Regions from separate parts of the Paenibacillus sp. FSL H3-0457 genome, predicted to be linked through region 1. Evidence: a T-box and tRNA genes for the amino acid it is inferred to sense, from the RefSeq annotation. Region 1 holds a T-box; the other holds one or more tRNA genes.
What was found. A T-box is a leader RNA that pairs with one kind of tRNA and senses whether it is charged. The one in region 1 lies ahead of trpS (tryptophan--tRNA ligase), so its partner is inferred to be a tRNA-Trp.
Positions count from the first base shown of each region.

Region 2: it encodes a tRNA-Trp, which carries the amino acid that the T-box ahead of trpS (tryptophan--tRNA ligase) is inferred to sense. The anticodon was not compared.

Region 1 covers NZ_CP150283.1:5,699,223-5,706,923, reverse strand. Annotated here, with positions in the region: gene MHH25_RS25325 (alpha/beta-type small acid-soluble spore protein) at 2-235, opposite strand; partial or broken gene MHH25_RS25320 (aldose 1-epimerase) at 441-1,390, opposite strand; T-box leader at 1,636-1,904, shown strand; gene trpS (tryptophan--tRNA ligase) at 1,979-2,971, shown strand; gene MHH25_RS25310 (hypothetical protein) at 3,087-3,287, opposite strand; gene MHH25_RS25305 (alpha/beta-type small acid-soluble spore protein) at 3,408-3,626, shown strand; gene MHH25_RS25300 (metal-dependent hydrolase) at 3,743-4,723, opposite strand; gene MHH25_RS25295 (SCO family protein) at 5,159-5,770, shown strand; gene MHH25_RS25290 (toprim domain-containing protein) at 5,843-6,190, opposite strand; gene MHH25_RS25285 (MFS transporter) at 6,676-7,701, opposite strand, start outside.
Region 2 covers NZ_CP150283.1:5,806,443-5,814,143, reverse strand. Annotated here, with positions in the region: rRNA gene MHH25_RS25825 (23S ribosomal RNA) at 1-2,608, shown strand, start outside; tRNA gene MHH25_RS25820 (tRNA-Asn) at 2,675-2,750, shown strand; tRNA gene MHH25_RS25815 (tRNA-Ser) at 2,754-2,845, shown strand; tRNA gene MHH25_RS25810 (tRNA-Glu) at 2,855-2,926, shown strand; tRNA gene MHH25_RS25805 (tRNA-Val) at 2,994-3,069, shown strand; tRNA gene MHH25_RS25800 (tRNA-Met) at 3,087-3,160, shown strand; tRNA gene MHH25_RS25795 (tRNA-Asp) at 3,188-3,265, shown strand; tRNA gene MHH25_RS25790 (tRNA-Phe) at 3,361-3,436, shown strand; tRNA gene MHH25_RS25785 (tRNA-Thr) at 3,457-3,532, shown strand; tRNA gene MHH25_RS25780 (tRNA-Tyr) at 3,542-3,627, shown strand; tRNA gene MHH25_RS25775 (tRNA-Trp) at 3,634-3,707, shown strand; tRNA gene MHH25_RS25770 (tRNA-His) at 3,737-3,809, shown strand; tRNA gene MHH25_RS25765 (tRNA-Gln) at 3,832-3,906, shown strand; tRNA gene MHH25_RS25760 (tRNA-Gly) at 3,911-3,985, shown strand; tRNA gene MHH25_RS25755 (tRNA-Cys) at 3,992-4,065, shown strand; tRNA gene MHH25_RS25750 (tRNA-Leu) at 4,072-4,150, shown strand; gene MHH25_RS25745 (methyltransferase domain-containing protein) at 4,334-5,260, shown strand; gene MHH25_RS25740 (helix-turn-helix domain-containing protein) at 5,489-7,701, opposite strand, start outside.

The DNA of each region.
Region 1 (7,701 bases):
CTTACGAACGACCCGATAATTGCTGCTCAGCGATTTGCACCAGACGTTTAGTGATGTATCCACCCAGAGAACCTGTCTCACGGGAAGTATAGTTACCGTAGTAACCATCTTGTGGAATAGTTACACCCAGCTCTTGAGCAGCTTCAATTTTCAATTGTTGCAATGCTGCTGTTGCTTGGGGAACGACCAGGTTGTTGGAGCGGCTACCGCTACCTTGGTTTTGACTTCCGTACATATGTGTCACCTCCTTATGGGTTGGTGATGTTAGTATGGTTAGAGAATACGGAAATATACATGATATGGCGTAAGGGAAAATATGGATAAATATCAGTGCACAGGACACATAAAAAAGCCGACCCAATGCGGGTCGGCAAGTTGTATTTGGATATCAAAATATAGGGTGATATGCGTAAAAGCAAAGTAGAGCATGATCAGCTCGCTTAGTCTGTAGGAGGTATAACCTCAATACGTGTAAATAACTCAACAGGCTGTTCCGGTTCCAAGCGAATCAACCCGGTTTGTTCATCCGATAAAGCCAAATTAGGTGCATCCGGGAGCCAAGTGTACGGTTCAATGCACAAGAACTGATCGGATTCACCTTTGGTGAAGAGAACCCAATGTTTGAAAAATGTTTCATCTGCTGAATATTTCAATGTATACCCATCTTGCCTGCGTAAGTAAGCCGTAGCCGGTTCACCTTCGGTAGCTTTCAACAGGGTATCCCAGTTACGTCCCTGCAAATTGATGCCTTCGTTCAGAGCAGACCATTCACCCAGGGATTCCAGTTCACCTGTCGGTAGTTGTTCTTCATTCTGTCCGTATATTCCGGAAACAGGCAGTTGCAGTGTCCAGTCGGCAGGTTTGCCGTCTAACAAAAACCATGTATGATATCCCATCCCAAAAGGAGCAGGTGTTGAGCTCAGATTGGTGACTCGCAGACGCTGGCTAAATACAGCGTTTTGCAGACTGAACGTCATCTCAAGTTTTAGGGGAATCGGGAATTGGGCCATCCAATGCTCTTCATTTTCGGTCAGTAATTCAGTCGTAATTGCACAGCCGTCTTCATCTTCCTCAATGTCACTGACACACCAGGATTGGGTACGGTGGAGACCGTGAATATGGTTGTCATTCGCCGTGTTCTGATCAAACTGGTAACGAACGCCTTCATATTCGAATTGTCCACGATGAATGCGCCCTGGTGGAATCAGGAGAGGAACGCCAAAATGGTACGGCTTCTGCAGATAAAAGGCAAGATCGTCTTCATCCGGACGGCGGACGACATCTCTGTCCTGCACTAAATCGCGAATAGAAATAATATTATTTCCAATTCACGGCTATGTAGGATATACGTGTCGTAACCATTCCATTGGCCTTTGGTCACTTGTTTCATATCGATGCTCCTTTTCCCACTTGAAATCTGTCTGCAAGCAGTTGTGATGAAGCTACTGCTGCAGGCGTGTCGTTGTGTACATGCCAGCTATTTCCTGCGCTATTTCGTGTGAAGCAGGCAACAGGATAAGCAATTCCATCATAACAGATTTTGATGTCTCGGGTAAAAAAGTTCAACTCATTTTGACATTCACGCCTGTGCGCATTAAGATGGAACTCTGAAAGCATTTATTAGAATTAAATGACATGAAATCGATGACAGGGATAAGTAGGCCAAGAGAATCCTCTCCAGAAAGCCGGTGGTTGATGTGAACCGGTGTGAGCTCTTTACCGAATGGACCCTTGAGTGTAGGTTTGAACAGGTTAAGCCAGAGATGGGCTTGCCCCACTAGAGTCTGCCGTATAATCCACGTTACGGAACAATGAAGGCATTTCTTCAGCTTGACTTGATTTCAGGGTCAGGAGCAATCGAAGAAAAGCGAATAAGGGTGGCACCACGGTCTCACGTCCCTTGCGGATGTGGGGCCTTTTTGCGTTCGCAGAGAATGGCAGGAGTTTTTTATATACAATCAGGGAGGCGTTATGTGTAATGAAAACAGTACTTTCAGGTATTCAGCCAAGCGGTAAGCTCACATTGGGCAACTATATTGGTGCAATCAAAAATTTTGTAAAACTCCAGCATGACTATCAATGTCATTTCATGGTGGTTGATCTTCACGCCATCACCGTGGCTCAGGAGCCAGCAGCATTGCGTGAACAGTCTGAAGCGGTAGCCGCACTGTTTATTGCAGCAGGTATTGATCCGTCGAAATCTAACGTATTTCTGCAATCCCATGTACCGCAGCACGCGGAATTGGGCTGGTTGATGACAACGCTGACCTCCATGGGTGAGCTTGAACGCATGACTCAGTTTAAGGATAAATCATCCGGTAAAGATTCCGTTGGTGCCGGACTGTTTGTGTATCCATCATTAATGGCGGCTGATATTTTGTTATACAATGCTGACCTTGTACCAGTAGGTGAGGACCAGAAGCAGCATCTGGAACTGACACGTGATCTGGCAGGACGTTTTAACCACCGTTATGGGGAGTACTTCACCATTCCAGATCCGTATATTCCGCAGGTGGGTGCACGGGTAATGTCACTTGATGATGCCTCTTCGAAAATGAGCAAAAGTAACCCTAACGCTGGCAGCTATATTGCCCTGCTGGATCCGCCGGATGTGATTCGCAAAAAAATCAGCCGTGCCACTACAGATTCGGGACGTGAAGTCGTATATGATCCGGCAAACAAACCGGAAGTCAGCAATCTGATGAGTATTTATGCTGAATGTGCAGGTATAACACTTAAGGAAGTAGCTGAGCGTTATGAAGGCAAGATGTATGGTCCGTTCAAAAAGGAACTGGCTGAAGTGGTTGTATCTGTGATTGAACCGCTGCAACAACGATATAATGAGATTCGTGAGTCTGGCGAATTGGCGGATGTTCTGGATACGTCAGCCCGTCGTGCAGAAGAAGTTGCTGCTCAAACGTTGGATGCAGTGAAAGAACGTATGGGATTTGTTCCGAGACGTAAACAGTAGTCGTGAACAAAGATCTTCATTTCATGCAATGAATAGTTAACACAAATAAAGAGGAGCCCTATTGAAGGACTCCTCTTTATTCATGCGTTCATTATTGAACTATCAAATGACCTGCTCAAGAAGTGGGCTCTGAAGCAGCCGAGCGAACTTCCTGACGTTCTTTTTTGGCGCGAATCACAAATCCCCAGCCAATGTTGGCAATGGACAGGACAAACAGTAGTGCAGCAAACCAACCGGAGTAGGAGATCATAATTGCTGAAACCGTTAACAAGATAATCGAAGAGAATGCGAACCATAAAGACAAGCCTTTACTCATTGGGAAAAACCTCCATCTACAAATTTAGTAAAACTCCGTATAACCTGTAGCCTACGAGCCATAATAATCTTGCAAGCTTGCAATTACATTACAGACACAGATTGAAGGGAGATTATAAATATGGCTCAAGGATCTCGTTCTAACAACTTGGTGGTACCTCAGGCAAATTCAGCACTGCAACAATTGAAAATCGAGGCTGCACAGGAACTGGGTGTAACTATCCCACAAGACGGTTACTATGGTAACTACACTTCCCGTGAAACAGGATCTTTGGGTGGATATATCACCAAACGTCTGGTACAAATCGCTGAGCAGTCTCTGGCTGGGTCTGGCAAATAATTTATTTTAACCAACAGCAACAAAACAGGATAAACGGAAAGCCCGGAGCGGAAACGCTCCGGGCTTTCTCGCGTATCAGTTCCTATGTCTGATTGTGCCTTGCCATGCTCACTTCGTCAAGGGCGTGCAGATAAAAGTTTTTTATCCATTTTCTCATCGCTTAACCAGCCTACATACGTATCAATAGTTTCAAAATTCCGATCCATCACAATCACAGCGACAAATGGATATTGTTTCCGGTGTCGATAACGTACATCTGCCCAACGGACCTTGTAACCGGCAGGCAGTTCTTCAACCTCTGCCACCGCATAGGAGGTGAAATAGAGGAAGGCACTGACTTCCGGTGATTTGCGTGAAGCAGCAACGGCCGCATGAGTAGAAGACGAAGCGTGCAGACTCCATACCAGATTAGAACCATCCATTTTACCGATCACATAACTGCCGTCCTCAACTCGTTTGACCACATGCCAGCGGTTCCAGGATATCGTTGGAATGACGATGTATCTTGCCTGCTCTGGGCTGTTGTCGAGACGTCTGACTTTTCTGACCGTTTGTGCACGAGCAATCGTTCGCCATATATAATATAAACCGGTCAAACTATACAACGTAACGAAGAGTGGTGCAGGGGCGATCAGATCAAAGGCCCATAACAGGATAGCTATGACATGTGTAGTGAATAGAAACGGATCAAAAATATGAATGATGTTCCAGGCGATCCAGCGTTCCGTAAAAGGCCGAGCGGCTTGGGTTCCATAGGTGTTGAACAGATCGGTGAATACGTGAAAGCCTACTGCCACAGCGGTCCAGGTGGCAACGTGTCCAATAGGGACACCAGGGAATATCAGTGCAATGACGCCGGTGATGAGCAAAACCCATAACAGGAGAAATGGCAGAGAGTGTGACAAGCCCCGATGATTACGAATGTAAAGCGAATTGCTTTTGAGACGCAACGCAGTATCGATGTCAGGGGCCTGGGAACCGGCGATCGTGCCAACCATTACCGCAGCTGCAAGCATGGGACTCGCCGCGACGACAGGATCGACATAAGCCAGACCAGCTAGACCAATCCCCATGACAAAATGTGTAGAGGTATCCATAAACGTCTCCTTTGTTTGGTATATCGTTCTAAGGCATATTACTTCTCTATCTAGGTGATACCCATATATAGTGTATAATATCCGTTTGTCAGGATGCAAAACATCCCTAATTTCAAATTTATTACAATTTTCTGTTCCATACCCAATAAATGTACGTAGTTTGTCAAACTATTTTGGCATTTCCTATGATAAACTTTATATCGGATACAGTGAGAAAATCGCCAGAGAACGTACGATACTATTCGAATGATATACAATGCTAAAATAATTTATGGGCATTGTTCCTTTAAACCGTTACAATAATATAGAATCTTATAAAAAGTAGGTTTCTTTGAATACATATGTCACAGTAGATGGATAAAGCGAAACAAACGTGATTTTGGATTCACATATGTATGCGTATTCATAAGAGGAAATACAGAAGGGACGAGGAAGATGCTGAAAAAGTATAAATGGACATGGATGCTGCTCGGGCTCGCACTGATTATGGCTGTGTATCTGATGTGGGGCACCGTATTTGCCAGTAAGGAAAAATTACCCGAGATTCGTGAAATCCAATCCTTTTCCATGGAAAATGTAGATGGCAGTACAGTATCGCTGGAGGATACGCAAGGGAAAGTCCGCTTGTTCTACTTTTATTTCACCAGTTGTCCGGATGTCTGCCCTATTACGACCTTTACGTTATCCCAGGTGCAGGATCTGTTGAAAGAGGACGATACCTTTGGTAAAGATGTCTCATTTGTATCTATTTCATTCGACCCGAAAGTCGATACAAGAGAGAAGATTAAGACGTTTGCGGACCGCTTCCACGCGGATTATTCCGGATGGTACTTCTTGCGAGGGGATATGGACAAAACCAAACAGTTGGCCAGGGAATCATTTCAGATCCTGATCGATGGGGAGAGTAAGGACGATTTTGCCCATATGAATATGATTGGATTGGTGGATGAGAACAACCAGCTGCGCAAGGTATATAACGCATTTAATACAGAGGACGTTGTGCCAGCTGTCATTGCCGAGGATATTCGCAATCTGATCAACGAATAACATGATACTCATATTGTAAAGGCTGCCTTCTGGTTGGATATCAACCCAAAGGCAGCCTTTTGGTATTTCATTTTAATAGGAAGGATGTTCAGGGTATTGGATGTATGTCTCTAACCCGGCTTTCTCCAGCTGGGCAATGATATACTCATCAGGTGTTCCTTCCACACCCGCATATCCTCGTCGTGTATACATCTGTACTGCATCCGGGAAAGCATCCCGAAGTACACCTCTAATTTTTTTGCCGGAACTGTCATTATCCATAAATAAAAAGACTTCATCGTAACCGACTTGCTTGCGCAGGGTCTCCAACTTGAGGGAATTAAGTGTTCCAAACGTACATAGAATGTTGATTTCGGGTCCAACCAGACGTTTCAGTTTGCTTCGGTCATTCTTACCTTCCACAATGACATGAATAGGCATGATATTCACCTCTTGTTCGAGAGCTTATGTCGACATTCCCCGGGAAATGTTGCAGCGAAAATCGACTGATTATATAAAATGGACTCCTTTCTTTACACGACTGCTAACTGGATAGAACAACACATCAAGTTTGAGGTCTTATTTCATAAATGCATCATTAGGTCAGTAATAGCTTTAGTGGCCGTTCCGGTTACGGATCGTTCTTCCGATCGCTGTTGTCTCCATATATTTCTGATTTGCTTTTATTAAGTTAATATTTGGAGACAAAGGCGAACGCTACCGCTTCTTCAAAATCGATTCCGTCCCCTTCACTACTTTTGGCTAATTGTTCAACCTTAATGATCTTCAATAAGATAAAACCTTCGGTGATTGTAAAAGGTAGATTTCCCAGTTAGCTTTTATTAACGTGTAAAACGTTAGTCCATTTTATATAGTTTAGCTGTAAATGGGGGAATGATGCAAAGCTAATGAAAATACAGACCAGCCTAATTTAATATACTTTTCGGATCGGACAGGGAAGCTTCGCGTCTGGATGTATAGTATGGAAGCAGTAGCATACCAATCATTAACAAAAGAAACGCGATGAAATAGGGTGATAACCCGACACGAAGTTGCCCGGCTGTGATGGGGCCGATGAAAGAGCCGATGGAGGTGGCAATGGATTGCAACGAGAAAATGCGGCCCAACTTGCTTCCTCCGCTCAGACGGATAAATAGGGTTGCCATAGCTGGAAAGATGATGCCTTTGGACATCCCAAGTACAAATAATACAGTAGACAACGGAACTCGCGGAATGGCTGCCATCACAAAAAAACACAAGGACATTAACAGCACGCCCGCAACCAGACGCAGCTTGGGGGAATACCGGTTGAGGAATAACATGCTGAGTGTGAAGAGTGCCCCAATACTGATTATAGAGAACAGCAGTCCGGTAGACATGATGGACGATTGTCCTCCGCCCCGCAGGGGTAATTCGAAGAAGAGAATCCCTTGGGCACAGGCAATCACCAGAGGCAAGGCAAAGTATCGCCAGGACACCGGCAGGAATGCACTTGTGGCATCTGCTGGTGAAGCGTCAGGTTTAGCAGGTACCGTTACTTTCTCATGCTGTTTGACGATACCACGAGGCATGGTCATGAAAGCAATGACACCTGTGAGAATAAGCAGATAGCCCAATCCTGAGAATGTAGCAGAAAATCCCATGGAACCCACAATGATCGCACCGGCTGCTGGTGATACGACAGACGCGAGGGTATGCACTACCCCGTGACCAGACATATACTTCCCCTGTTTCACCGGATCGCTGGATAACTGTGCAAGCAGAGCGAGACATGCAGGAGACAGGAAGGCCAGTACAAAACCGCTGATGGAACGCAGCGCGAGCAGTTGCCATGGTGTCTGGACATAGGCTTGCAGGAGCAGGATGAATCCTGCACCGAGCAGACTGAATACAATGTAGCGGCGACTGCCATGTTTATCGATTTGTGTTCCAGCAATCAGATTGCCAGGAAG
Region 2 (7,701 bases), 110 kb from region 1:
AGTTACAAAGGAACCGGTTAAGCGAAGAGGTCTGGAAAGGCCCGCCAAAGAAGGTAAAAGCCCTGTAGTTGAAAGTTGGTTCCCTCCGAGACGGATCCCGAGTAGTGCGGGGCACGTGAAACCCCGTATGAATCCGGCAGGACCATCTGCCAAGGCTAAATACTTCCTAGCGACCGATAGTGAAGCAGTACCGTGAGGGAAAGGTGAAAAGCACCCCGGAAGGGGAGTGAAATAGAACCTGAAACCGTGTGCTTACAAAAAGTCAGAGCCCGTTTTAGGGGTGATGGCGTGCCTTTTGTAGAATGAACCGGCGAGTTACGTTCCCGTGCAAGGTTAAGGTGAAGAGCCGGAGCCGCAGCGAAAGCGAGTCTGAATAGGGCGATGTAGTACGTGGACGTAGACCCGAAACCGGGTGATCTACCCCTGTCCAGGGTGAAGGTGCGGTAACACGCACTGGAGGCCCGAACCCACGCATGTTGAAAAATGCGGGGATGAGGTGGGGGTAGCGGAGAAATTCCAATCGAACTCGGAGATAGCTGGTTCTCCCCGAAATAGCTTTAGGGCTAGCCTCGGAAAACAGAGTCGTGGAGGTAGAGCACTGATTGGGTGCGGGGCCCGCAAGGGTTACCAAGCTCAGTCAAACTCCGAATGCCATAGACTTACTTCCGGGAGTCAGACAGTGAGTGCTAAGATCCATTGTCAAAAGGGAAACAGCCCAGACCATCAGCTAAGGTCCCCAAGTGTGTGTTAAGTGGGAAAGGATGTGGAGTTGCACAGACAACCAGGATGTTGGCTTAGAAGCAGCCATCATTGAAAGAGTGCGTAATAGCTCACTGGTCGAGTGACTCTGCGCCGAAAATGTAACGGGGCTAAACACACCACCGAAGCTATGGCTTGATGCTTTGCATCAGGGGTAGGGGAGCGTTGTATAAGGGTTGAAGGTGTACCGTAAGGAGCGCTGGACATTATACAAGTGAGAATGCCGGTATGAGTAACGAAAAGATCAGTGAGAATCTGATCCGCCGAAAGCCTAAGGGTTCCTGAGGAAGGCTCGTCCGCTCAGGGTAAGTCGGGACCTAAGGCGAGGCCGAAAGGCGTAGTCGAAGGACAACAGGTCGAAATTCCTGTACCACCGTAAGCCGTTATGAGCAATGGGGGGACGCAGTAGGGTAGTGACGCGGACTGATGGATGTCCGTCTAAGCAGTAAGGCTGATGTGTAGGCAAATCCGCACATTGTAAGGCTGAGCTGTGATGGGGAGCGAAAATTATAGTAGCGAAGGTCATGATCTCACACTGCCAAGAAAAGCCTCTAGCCAGGTGATGGTGCCCGTACCGCAAACCGACACAGGTAGGCGAGAAGAGTATTCTAAGGCGCGCGGAAGAACTCTCGTTAAGGAACTCGGCAAAATGACCCCGTAACTTCGGGAGAAGGGGTGCCCCGGTAGTGTGAATAGCACGAGGGGGCCGCAGTGAAAAGGCCCAAGCGACTGTTTAGCAAAAACACAGGTCTGTGCGAAGCCGTAAGGCGAAGTATACGGGCTGACGCCTGCCCGGTGCTGGAAGGTTAAGGGGAGTGGTTAGGAGCAATCCGAAGCTGTGAACCGAAGCCCCAGTAAACGGCGGCCGTAACTATAACGGTCCTAAGGTAGCGAAATTCCTTGTCAGGTAAATTCTGACCCGCACGAATGGCGTAACGACTTGGGCGCTGTCTCAACGAGAGATCCGGTGAAATTTTAATACCTGTGAAGATGCAGGTTACCCGCGACAAGACGGAAAGACCCCATGGAGCTTTACTGCAGCTTGATATTGAATTTGGGTACGATCTGTACAGGATAGGTGGGAGCCTTTGAAGCATGAGCGCCAGCTTGTGTGGAGGCAACGTTGGGATACCACCCTGATCGTATCTAGGTTCTAACCTGGTACCGTAATCCGGTGCGGGGACAGTGTCAGGTGGGCAGTTTGACTGGGGCGGTCGCCTCCTAAAGAGTAACGGAGGCGCCCAAAGGTTCCCTCAGAATGGTTGGAAATCATTCGAAGAGTGCAAAGGCATAAGGGAGCTTGACTGCGAGACCTACAAGTCGAGCAGGGACGAAAGTCGGGCTTAGTGATCCGGTGGTACCGCATGGAAGGGCCATCGCTCAACGGATAAAAGCTACCCTGGGGATAACAGGCTTATCTCCCCCAAGAGTCCACATCGACGGGGAGGTTTGGCACCTCGATGTCGGCTCATCGCATCCTGGGGCTGAAGTAGGTCCCAAGGGTTGGGCTGTTCGCCCATTAAAGCGGTACGCGAGCTGGGTTCAGAACGTCGTGAGACAGTTCGGTCCCTATCTGTCGTGGGCGTAGGAAATTTGAGAGGAGCTGTCCTTAGTACGAGAGGACCGGGATGGACGTACCGCTGGTGTACCAGTTGTTCCGCCAGGAGCACCGCTGGGTAGCTATGTACGGACGGGATAAACGCTGAAAGCATCTAAGCGTGAAGCCCCCCTCAAGATGAGATTTCCCAGTATGTAAGACCCCTTGAAGACGACGAGGTAGATAGGCTGGGGGTGGAAGTGCAGCAATGCATGGAGCTGACCAGTACTAATCGGTCGAGGGCTTATCCAATAGCAAGTTGTAATTCGCGTGTTTCGTTTCGAATCTAGTTTTCAGAGAACGATCTCTGAAGCATATTCCCTGATAGCTCAGTTGGTAGAGCACTCGACTGTTAATCGAGTTGTCACAGGTTCGAGCCCTGTTCGGGGAGCCATATGGAGAGGTGTCCGAGCTGGCCGAAGGAGCACGATTGGAAATCGTGTAGGCGTCACAAGCGTCTCGAGGGTTCGAATCCCTCTCTCTCCGCCATAATATTAAGGCCCGTTGGTCAAGGGGTTAAGACACCTCCCTTTCACGGAGGTAACAGGGGTTCGAATCCCCTACGGGTCATAATAACTTCAAAAAAAGAAGTTGATTTTTACAACAAGATTATGGTATGATCATAAATGTGTTGTTCGGAGGCTTAGCTCAGCTGGGAGAGCATCTGCCTTACAAGCAGAGGGTCGGGGGTTCGATCCCCTCAGCCTCCACCATATAAACTTTATAACGACGCGGGGTGGAGCAGCCCGGTAGCTCGTCGGGCTCATAACCCGAAGGCCGCAGGTTCAAATCCTGCCCCCGCAATTATACTTTCCTTTGAGAAAGTGATCTGGAACCGTGGTGTAGTTGGCCTAACATGCCTGCCTGTCACGCAGGAGATCGCGGGTTCGAATCCCGTCGGTTCCGCCATTTAATCTTTACATGAGGCAAACTGTTCACTACATCTGCTGTATGGCACTGATGCCCTATATAAAGTGTAAGGAATTAAGATTAGACTTTATTATGGCTCGGTAGCTCAGTCGGTAGAGCAGAGGACTGAAAATCCTCGTGTCGGCGGTTCGATTCCGTCCCGAGCCACCATTTTTAAAATAATTTAATATGCCGGTGTAGCTCAACTGGTAGAGCAACTGACTTGTAATCAGTAGGTTGGGGGTTCAAGTCCTCTCGCCGGCACCATGTAATCCTGGAGGATTAGCGAAGTGGCCAAACGCATCAGACTGTAAATCTGCTCCCGTACGGGTTCGGTGGTTCGAATCCATCATCCTCCACCAGTTTTTAGGGGCATAGTTTAAAGGTAGAACAACGGTCTCCAAAACCGTTGGTGTGGGTTCAATTCCTGCTGCCCCTGCCAATTAAATTTTTAGAAAATAACCTTTTATGGCGGTCGTGGCGAAGTGGTTAACGCACCGGTTTGTGGATCCGGCATTCGGGGGTTCAATTCCCCTCGATCGCCCCTTTGTTTTTTCATTTTTTATTGGGGATTAGCCAAGCGGTAAGGCAACGGACTTTGACTCCGTCATGCATAGGTTCAAATCCTATATCCCCAGCCATTATGCGGACGTGGCTCAGCGGTAGAGCATCGCCTTGCCAAGGCGAGGGTCGCGGGTTCGATTCCCGTCGTCCGCTCCAAAATATGGCGCCATAGCCAAGTGGTAAGGCACAGCTCTGCAAAAGCTTTATCCCCAGTTCGAATCTGGGTGGCGCCTCCAGCATATGCCGGCGTGGCGGAATGGCAGACGCGCTCGACTCAAAATCGAGTGGGAAACCGTGGAGGTTCGAGTCCTCTCGCCGGTATATTGAATAGCCCTACATGTTGCTTATGCAATGTGTAGGGCTATTTTTATTTTATATGAAACGATTTATGTGCAGTAAGAAAATCTAGAGTAAGAGAAGATGGACGTTAATAAAGATTGACGTATGATTATATTGAGTATATTGTAGATAAGTAAAGTCTTTAATATGGAGGAGTGAAGTAGAGTGACTAATGGAAAAAATGTATCGGATACCGATCTGTTATTTGATCTTTCTGTATGGGAAGAGGCATGGAAGAATCGTCCGAGAAGTTCAAAATATAAGAAGAAAAGCGTCCCCTCTAATATAGAAGAAGCTTTTGAGCGATGGGCCAGGGATTATCATGCACAGTCGTTCACTGAAGAAGGAAAGCAGCGTTCTGAACGCATTATGGGCTGGATTGAAAACCAGGGTGTGGAATTCGCAGGGTTATCCATTTTGGACATTGGAGCAGCCTCAGGCATATTTACCATTCCTTTTGCGGAAAAGGGGGCAAGTGTGACCGCAGTTGAGCCTTCTGAGTTGCTTGTCTCCCTTATGAAAGAGACGATACCTCCAGCTCTGGAATCCAAAATCGAAATCGTAAACGAACGATATGAAGAAATCTCCATTAAGGATAAAGGCTGGGAGAAGAAATATGACTTTGCATTTGCATCCATGTGTCCGGCGATGTCGGATTGGGAAACGATTGAGCAGGCGATCAATTGTGCCCGGAAGTATGTGTATATAAGTACTATGGCGGGACAGAAGGAACACACACTAATGGATGAACTTAAGGATGTACTGGGGGTAACTTCTTCATACAAGGCCGGTGATATGGGGTATATCCAACAGTTGCTGTATTTGAAGGGTTATTCTTATACGATGATCATTACGAGAGAAGTTAACTCATTTGAAGTACCGGTGGAAGAGATTATCGAGAAGCTACCAGAATGGCTTAATACGTATGAGTTACCATCGGATGAAGATTCCCTCAGATTGGCTGAGGATTACATTAACGATACGTACAAGGATAGTACGGTGACCTTCTCACGTGGAGGAAGATTTGGTAAAATTCTAATCCAACTTGAACAGCCCAATATGAAAACAGTTCGCACTAAGGATAAGCGATAAATCGCATAAGCGTGGCAAGTGTACTAATAATCAGGAATTGAGACGGACAATGTAGTCTAACCTCTAAGATGACACTAGGAAGCATCATACTGCAAAACAAGAAGATACACGTGTCAAACATATGAAGTTAAGATTGCAGAAGTAAAGTTGTAAGTGAAGGGAGCAGGTTATGTGCTCCCTCTTTTTTGAAGCCACTAATTCATCGACCGCTTTGAACCAGACCCTCGTTTATTTAGAGATGTTCGACACTTCTGCTTTCTGCTTACGCTCCCGATACTGGCCGGGGGTGATTCCTTCCCATTTACGGAATGATCGGATAAAGTTTTGCGGATTATTGTACCGAAGTCGTGCTGCGATATCTTTAACGGTTAGATCACTTTCGTCCAGCCATTTTTTAGCGATGTTAAATCGGTACTTGGTCAGATATTCACTAAATGCACAGCCTGTCTCTTTGCGGAAAACACTACTTAAGTAGTTGGCATTGTAGTGAAGCTTCAAGGCACATTCCTCAAGCGTCAGATCCTTATCATAATCTTGATGAATCATGGCAATCATTTTCTCAGATATATGCTGATACTGGGCATATTGTCTCGCTTTAAAAACCTGAATGACGGGCAAGATGACTTGATATTTAAACCAATCCTCAACTTCAGCAGCGTACTGCAAACTATGAAGTTCATGAAACATCGAGCCACGACCTTGGGAGATCTGTCCGAGTCGTATGCCGGATTCCTGAGTCATTTGCAAAATATGCGTGAGCAGCCTCGTAAGAGCCACCTCATACTCCTCGGGTGTAACCTCCATACCAAAGATTACTTCAAGCAGTTGTTTCAGAAGAGCAGAGGCCTGGACTTCATCCGCACTTTGAATAGCTTGGATCAACGAATATTCCAATGATTCCGGGTAGGTCATGGACCAAGTGGGAGTGTGATGATCTATGTTCTCATATTGAAAAATAATGCCTGTTCCCAGCTTCATCCGATGCCTCAGTGCTTCCAAGGCTTCTGTGTAAGCTTGAGGGATGTGATGTAGAGAGCTGTGCGACTGGCTGAATCCTATACTGACTTGAAGAGCCAGAATCTTATCCATCTGTTGTTGTAACTGGTCTGTTAATACATATAGCTGCTGTGAAAAAATAAACTGATCCTGTTCCACGGTGCCAATCACCGTGACTACTGTATGTTCCAGCACAATGGGAAGCAATTGTTGGTTATGCACAACGGTTTCCTCCAATATATTTTGAATAGCGAATAATAAGAGGTCACGATCACTAGCTCTATATTTTGTATGATTAACAAGATCGGCCTGTAGTGTAATAACAGCAATTTGTTGCCATTCCCGAACCTGATGCGTGTAGCCATATTCACTCAGGGTGTCAGGAAGAGTATGAACAGGGATCTTACCCTGGAACAGATTCATCATAAAATGATTGCGAATCTGCAATAGATGCACATTAAGTGTGTTCTCTAATTGGGAGCGAGAGGCAGATAATTGTGAGACCCCTGCTCTGATCTGTTCGAACTCATCAGAAAATGGTGGTGATTGCTGAGCTAATGTGTTTCCTTCTTTGGACAGATGGTTGTCACCAAGTTGGGTTAAAAGTTTACGAATCGGGACATGCATTCGCTTGGAGCCGAGCCAGGCGAGTAATAATGAAAGTAAAAGTAAGAAGATACTGATATACAAGGTGTGCAATCCGATATCGATATATTCTTGTGTCAGAATATTCGTAGGTGAGATTAGAACATAAGTCCATCCTTTTAAGGTAGAAGGGCTATACGTTAGAGAATAATGTGTATCGGCGATCTTAACTTCCCGTTTTTCAAAGCCTGTTGAAAATGTGATGGGTGATAGTTTGGTTATGTTGGCTTCCGTATCCCGATCCTGTAATCCAATGGCAGACAACGGTTGTCCAATGTATACAGGATCGGGATGGACCAAGATACGTTGTTCCCGATTCAAAATGATCAGTCCTGAGGCAGCATTGCCTATGGAGGCTTCTCCTAGTGTGTTTTGCAAAGAACAGGCAGGGATTCCGGCAATCAGGGCAGCATCGGAAGACGTATTCAGATTCGGAATAGATCTCGCAAGGGCAATATGATAAATACAGCCTGTACCGGGTGAACGCTCATCATTGCTGAACACCGATGAAGGGGAGAGCTGCCATCCAGAAGTTAACGTATCCGATATCAATTCTTTCATGGGAAGAGCCAGTGGAAAATCCGTATTACGATATAATCCGGCATGATCAATAAGCCAATTCTGAGATTGATTCACCAGAGTAATATCCAGCAAAGGTTCCCATGACCTCATATTCTGAAATTCGCTCTGTAGCTTGTCGGCAAGCAAAGGCCCTTTCCCCTCTAGTGAAGAAGAAGCAGACAGGGAGCGAAGGGTTACTGGAGAGCGAACGGCCTGATCAAGCATATAACTAACTGTAG